Regions from separate parts of the Paenibacillus sp. FSL H7-0716 genome, predicted to be linked through region 1. Evidence: riboswitches for the same ligand, from Rfam matches in the RefSeq annotation. Region 1 holds a riboswitch; the other holds the start of a gene.

Region 1 (3,528 bases):
ACGCGCTGCCGCTCTGAGTTAGCAGCGAGTGTGTCCGCACTTTCTTGCGATCTGGATGTAATTTGTGCAGTTTCTTCGACGGAAGCGCTGACTTCTTCTGTACTTGCCGAGATTTGCTGTGTAGCCGCAGATACGGATTGGATGCTGTGATTGATGCTTTGGATAAGAATCAGGAGGTGATTAAAGGCATCACCTGCTTCTGCTACTTTGCCGACTCCAGAGGCAACCTCAGAATTCACATGGTTCATCTCGGTAACGGAGCGGCTCATATCTTCCTGAAGTCCAAGTAGGAAGTCACGGATCTGTTCGTTTGCGTTACGGGATTGTTCAGACAGCTTGCGCACTTCTCCAGCAACAACAGCAAAGCCGCGTCCATGCTCTCCTGCGCGTGCAGCTTCAATTGAAGCATTCAGCGACAGCATTTGGATCTGCTTCGTAATTTCAGTAATACTGTGAACGACTTCTCCGATCATTACTGAACGCTCATTCATGATTTGTAACTGATCCAGTGACTGTAGGGAAGCACGTTCAACCTGGCGCATTTGCAGCACAGCGCTTTGAGCAATTTCATTACCGCCACTTGCTTCAGCGGAAGCCTCACTGATTTGCTCCGTGACTTCATTCGCTGCTGAGGCAATACTTTGAATGCCTAAATTGATTTCTTCCATTGCTCTCGAGTTATCTGATGCACTGCTAGCGATAGTCGTACTACCTTTGCCGATTTCTACTACCGATGAGCTGGAGTGTTCTGCCATATCATTGAGAACCTCAACACGTTCTTTTAAAGAGTTGGAATCTGCAACGACAGTATTAGAGGTTACCAGTACATGTCCGATCATTTCTTTCAGGCGTTGGGTCATCGCTTGGAAGCTTACGGACAACTGTGCAACTTCGTCATTTCCTTTAATTGATAATTCTTCGGTGAAATCTCCCTCTGCGAGCCGGGCACTATAAGCTGCCAGTTTTGAGATTGGACGTGTTATACGCACACTCATAAACCATGCACCAGTTAGGCCGATGATCAACGTCAGAAGTGTGATGCCGGCACTTGTCCATAGAATGCTGTCTGTTTTTTCTTGAATGAAGCTTACGTCACTGCTTACACCGATGATCATCGTACTTCCGGGAATACCGATATAAGCTGTTTTATGTATACCATGCGCGTCGCTATATGTATCGCTTAGTCCAGTTTTTCCTTTAGAGGCTTGTTGCATTGCAGAGGATACGGTGACACTTTCTGCCCGTTGCAATTTTGCATCGTGATCTGCGGATAGAATCTCAGCTTCTTTCCCTTTCAGATTGACCAGAAAAATGGTTTCCACTCCATGTTGTTTCCTCTTTTCCTGAAAATAGAACTCGAGATTGGTGGCAGACTGATCGTTCTTATTTAGGGTTTGCTGGGCGTGCATTACGTTGAGATTCTTATATACGTCCTGAGCAGCGGCAGTAAGGATTTTGTTAATCTGCGGCATAACATAGCTGTTGAAGATACTGATAGAGATAAAATAGAAGCTGGTGCTTAACAAAAGAGACGTGAGCAACAGAACAACAAATAATAAACGCGTAAATTTGCGACTGATCGAATGCTTGATACGAAACATATCGTTCTCTCCTTTTTTTATGGACGGTGAGGTCATTTCTTTTTTGGTCTTCACTAGATACTCCATGCCAACTGCTGGAAATTGGCGACCCGAGATATATTCCATAGTTATGTCATATTTCTACTAAATGGATCGGGAATAAGGTGTTTGATACTATTCTATAGAATTAACCTCTGGATGAATAGTGAAAGTTTTGTCCTATAGAGCATTTTTTTCTGAAAAAAATGAATTATTGCTGACTATTTTAGATAATTGTCGAAAAAAAAGAACTGGAACTACCAATTTCATATAAAAATATTATTTTTATGGATTGTTTAGCGCTATTGTGATAGAGTATTAATGTTTTGTTCCGAAAATTTAATATTGTAAGCCGCGGTTCGTAACCATCCCGCGTAAACAAAACTAGGAGGAATTTCAGTAATATGTTTAATTTGCTGTGGGGAGTTTTATTTGTTATTGTCAATTTTGCTTTTTTTCTGCTCTGTTACCGCCTGTTCGGGAAAAGTGGAATGTATGCCTGGGTAGGTATTGCTACTGTAATTGCTAACATTCAGGTAGCTAAGACGATTGCTATGCCATTTGATATTGTGATGACACTCGGAAATACGATGTATGTCACTTTATATATGACCAGCGATTTACTTAATGAGAAGTACGGAAGAGCGGAAGCGCGTAAAGCGGTCTGGTTTGGTTTCTTCACCTTGCTTATGACTACAGTCATTATGCAGATGGTACTAGTATTTAAGCCGCAGGAGACCGATATCGCTCAGTCTTCTTTGGAGACGATTTTTGGGCTGATGCCTCGACTAGCTTTGGGTAGTCTTACTGCTTACTTCATTAGTCAGTTCCTAGATGTTCGGTTGTACTCTTGGATTCGTAAATATTACAGCACCTCAAGTCAGCTGTGGATTCGTTCCAACGGCAGTACGATGATTAGCTCCTTTGTGGATACACTTATCTTCTGCACCATTGCGTTTGCGGGCTTGTATGACTGGAATGTATGGCTTGAAATTTTGCTTACAACTTATCTAGCGAAGTTCTTACTAACCGCAGTAAGCACACCTATCTTATATATCGCCCGAACCTTTACTTTTGCTGAAGAGGGTACACCATCATCTGTTCAAAAGAAGGACTAAACAACAATACAGCCAGCGCGTACCGATCATAATCGATACGTGCTGGCTATTTTTTTAGTTGTAGGATGGACTTAATAGTTACATGAAAATGTGTACATAAAAATAATATAAAGCTAAAATAAGCTATCGTAGCAATTCTAGCGGATTAGTTTAACAGGAGCGCCTGCGATGGCGCTTATCACATATCCTTTGGTCTGGGCTGGACTTGCGGGGCAGTCCGATTGAAGAGAATGTATATAATCGGTAGTCACAGAAATTACGAACAGGTGTGATCAAGGATGAATCTAGTAGTGCCTATACTGCGTCATGCAGCACAGCAGCCCGACAGCATTGCCTTAACCCATGACCAAGCAAGTCATACCTATGCCACATTAGTAGAAACGATGCGGAGAATCGCGAATGGCTTACAGCAAAAGGGTCTGAGGCATGACAAAATCGCGATTTTATCTACGAATCGTATTGAATTTGTTGAGGTTTTTTTGGGGGCGATTTATGCGGGCTGTGTTCCCATTCCCTTAGATCCCAAATGGAGTGCTAATGAACTGCAGGTTATTATAGAACAGTGCCAGCCGACAATGATTTTTGCCGAGCCGGAAACCGCAAAGAATCTGGTCTTCAAGGATCAAGCGATCCCAACACTGGCCTTCTCAAATGAACGAACAGGTTCCTATGATCAGTGGCTGGCTGCCCTGAAGCCGGAGGCTGAGTTGGATGAGACGAATGAATTATTATTTATTGGCTTTACTTCAGGCACAACCGGGTTGCCCAAAGGTTATATGCGTACCCATTTA
Region 2 (3,528 bases), on a different contig from region 1:
TTGAATAGTTGGACCGAACATTTCTATTACAGGAATCTTACTCACAGTCACAGCCTCCATACAAACGGTAGGATGGCCCTTCATCCGGAACATCTTCAGCCAGCACCTCTGCCCAAGAGGTTGGAGTCTCCCATAGCTTTACCGAGTACAATGGCAACCCTGCTTGCTTAAGCTTGTAGGCAATATATGAAGACATATTCTCCACTGTGGTGCGGAAAGACAACAAGGCTACTTTGGAGCCCGTATTCGTTAACGTCTCTAACACAGGTTCATTTCCCATGGCAAGAAAAGCGTGATCTAAACGATCTACAAGGCTTTGTTGTACTGTCATTTTGATATCGCTAAAATCAATGACAAAACCTTCATCCGAGTGGCCTTCCGCGGCCATAGGTTTGCCCTTCAGCACGACTTCGAGCTTATAAGTATGACCGTGCAGATTGCTGCATTTCCCTTTGTGTCCCACTAACTGGTGTGCCGCGTCGAACGTAAATATTTTGCAAACTGAAACCTCGTTAAGCATTAAGAGCCGGCCTCCATTCTCTCTGCCTCATATTGCTCAAGACCACGCTGACGCAATAGACAGGCTGGACAAGTACCGCAGCCACTGCCAATAATACCGTTGTAACAGGTCAGTGTGTGTTCGCGAACATAATCAAAATACCCCAGTTCATCGGCCATTTTCCACGTTTCTTTTTTATCAAGCCACATTAGGGGAGTGTGGATCGCAAACTCATAGTCCATAGATAAGTTCAGCGTAACATTCAATGATTTCACAAAAACATCACGGCAGTCCGGATAACCGCTAAAGTCCGTTTGGCAAACCCCAGTGACGATATGGGAGTACCCCAGTTGTTTAGCTAATATGGCGGCAAAAGATAAAAACAACAAATTACGTCCATCGACGAAAGTACTTGGAAGCTCATCCCCTTCACCAGCCACGATATCTATATCCTGACGGGTAAGTGCATTGGGTGCCAGCTGATTAAGCAGCCCCAGATCAAGAATATGCTGTTTTACATTAAACTTAGCTGCTATCTCTGTTGCAACTTCGATTTCAGCCGCATGACGTTGATTATAGTTGAAGGTAACTACCTGCACTTCCTCATACTGCTGCAATGCCCAAACCAGGCAAGTGGTACTATCTTGTCCGCCGCTGAATACGACGAGTGCTTTTTTGTTCATATGAATCTCTCCTTATCACAAGTTGGAATTTAGCGGTTGTCCACTTTTTCTGGATAGAGGTCGTGATTGATTAAGCGGTGTTCTGCCATCGCCTCATACTTCGTACCCGGTCTTCCATAGTTGCAATAAGGATCAATTGAAATGCCTCCGCGCGGAGTGAACTTGCCCCATACCTCAATGTAACGCGGATCCATCAGTGAGATCAGATCATTCATAATAATGTTGACACAGTCCTCATGAAAGTCACCATGGTTGCGGAAGCTAAACAGATACAGCTTTAATGATTTGGATTCCACCATTTTTTGTTCAGGAATATACGAAATATACAGCGTGGCAAAATCCGGCTGACCCGTTACAGGACACAAGCTAGTGAACTCAGGGCAGTTGAATTTAACAAAATAATCACGCCCGGGATGTTTGTTATCAAACACCTCCAGAATGTCTGGATCATAACCAAACTTGTACTGTGTTCCCTGATTACCAAGCAAAGTAACTTCTTGCATTTCCTCTTTCAATCTTCCTTCTGACACGACAAAAAACCCCTCTCTTTTCCTTCGGCCTTGGCCGGTAATGGAAAGAAGAACGAGATTTCGAAAACTTGGCTCCACTAAGAAGAAACGGAAGCATCGTCCGGATAAAGGACAGCAACCGCTTGTACTGTTTAATATATTCTTAGTTTTTTATAGAGGGAGTTCGCGAACCTCTCCTGCACAACTTTAGCGCAGACTTCTTCTTAAAACATATTGCGTCTTGAACTATACCATGGCTAGCCCGCTCCTGACAAGTTCTACTCTTTACGTACGTAGAATTTATGAAGTTCAAAAACAATGCCATTTGATCGTGAATTTCTTTTTAATCACATGAATTATTCATATGGTTAATTAAGATGTGGCAAAAAAAAGGATTCAAATCCTAAGAAAGGGGTAACTTATTCATAATAATCTTCGAGCTAAGGGTGGGAGCATGTTATGGAACAAAGTATACAGCAGCTTATGGATTGGCTTAACAATCATTTAAATGAAACAATCGCTATTGAAAAGAAAGAACTTCGTGATTTGGATAAAGTTCATTTCAATTTAGAGTCCGTAGATTTCCGGAGTGCAGACGATGTTATTGATGAATATCTTGGAAGTGCACTGATATTAAGAGGTTTCGGCAGCACACTTAACGCCGATGGTGAACTGGTATCCCTGCCACAATCCACTTATGATTTAGCTGTTGAAGGTCTTCAAATCGTAGACTTAGCCGACCGCAAGGCAGAAATAACTACGGACAGAGCTAATTACACCCTTTCAGTAGATTAAACGAACATGATTACGATAAGCAAAAAGAGCCCGCAGTTCGCTGCGGGCTCTTTTTGCTTATCATTTATTCTTCTCCAATGATCTCCACTTCAGTTTCCAGATCCACACCGAATTTATCCTTCACAGTCGCTCTTACATGGTGGATTAGCCCGATGTAATCACTGGCTGTTGCATTATCTGCATTCACAATAAATCCCGCATGCTTCTTGGATACCTCAGCACCGCCGATTCTTGTACCCTGTAAGCCGCTCTCTTGAATTAACTGACCTGCAAAACGGCCAGGAGGCCGCTTAAATACACTCCCACAGGATGGATACTCCAGCGGTTGCTTCGATTCACGTAAATAAGTTAACTCATCCATTTTTGCCTTGATCGTTAAAACATCACCGGAAGTCATAGCAAATTTGGCCTCAAGTACAATGTACTCACCGCTTGCGAACACACTTTTTCTGTATCCCCATTGCAGCTCATCACCTTGCAGAGTTACCATTTGCCCATTCTTATTTATAGCTAGTGCACTATGCAGGACATCTTTGATCTCACCGCCATAAGCACCTGCGTTCATATAAAGCGCTCCACCAACAGTTCCTGGAATGCCACAGGCGAACTCAAGACCCGTAAGTTCCTTATCAAGCGCATATCTGGAAACATCAATTATTTTGGCACCACATTGCGCATATAAGAGATTGTCGCGAATTCCCATTTCGGTCAGTCCTGCCGTTTGCAGAACGATCCCACGTACACCTCCATCACGGATAATCACATTGGAGCCATTCCCAAGTACCGTAAGGGTTATCCCATTTTGTTCTGCATATGTAACGATCTTTTGAATTTCATCATAAGTAGCTGGTGCAGCCAAAATATCAGCCTTGCCGCCCATTTTAGTGTACACGTGATCTTTTAAATTCTCATGACTTTTCACTATTCCTGCAGTCATTAGCTGCTCTAGGTCATCTTGAATTTTGTCAATATTCATGTTTTCATGCTCCTTTAACCATGTATAAATGATGGTCCTTGATCTATTTTAAAGAGTTATTATGAA

What was found. Region 1 has a riboswitch for preQ1 ahead of MHH60_RS06555 (queuosine precursor transporter). Riboswitches for the same ligand answer to the same signal wherever they lie in the genome.
Region 2: another riboswitch for preQ1. It lies ahead of queF (preQ(1) synthase); the one in region 1 lies ahead of MHH60_RS06555 (queuosine precursor transporter).

The regions. Positions count from the first base shown of each region.
Region 1 is NZ_JBBODA010000003.1:411,483-415,010, reverse strand. Features, by position in the region: gene MHH60_RS06560 (methyl-accepting chemotaxis protein) at 1-1,601, opposite strand, end outside; PreQ1 riboswitch class I at 1,968-2,013, shown strand; gene MHH60_RS06555 (queuosine precursor transporter) at 2,024-2,737, shown strand; gene MHH60_RS06550 (AMP-binding protein) at 3,016-3,528, shown strand, end outside.
Region 2 is NZ_JBBODA010000001.1:620,503-624,030, forward strand. Features, by position in the region: gene queE (7-carboxy-7-deazaguanine synthase QueE) at 1-45, opposite strand, end outside; gene MHH60_RS02755 (6-pyruvoyl trahydropterin synthase family protein) at 38-520, opposite strand; gene queC (7-cyano-7-deazaguanine synthase QueC) at 520-1,182, opposite strand; gene queF (preQ(1) synthase) at 1,212-1,685, opposite strand; PreQ1 riboswitch class I at 1,849-1,892, opposite strand; gene MHH60_RS02770 (hypothetical protein) at 2,151-2,486, shown strand; gene murB (UDP-N-acetylmuramate dehydrogenase) at 2,551-3,462, opposite strand.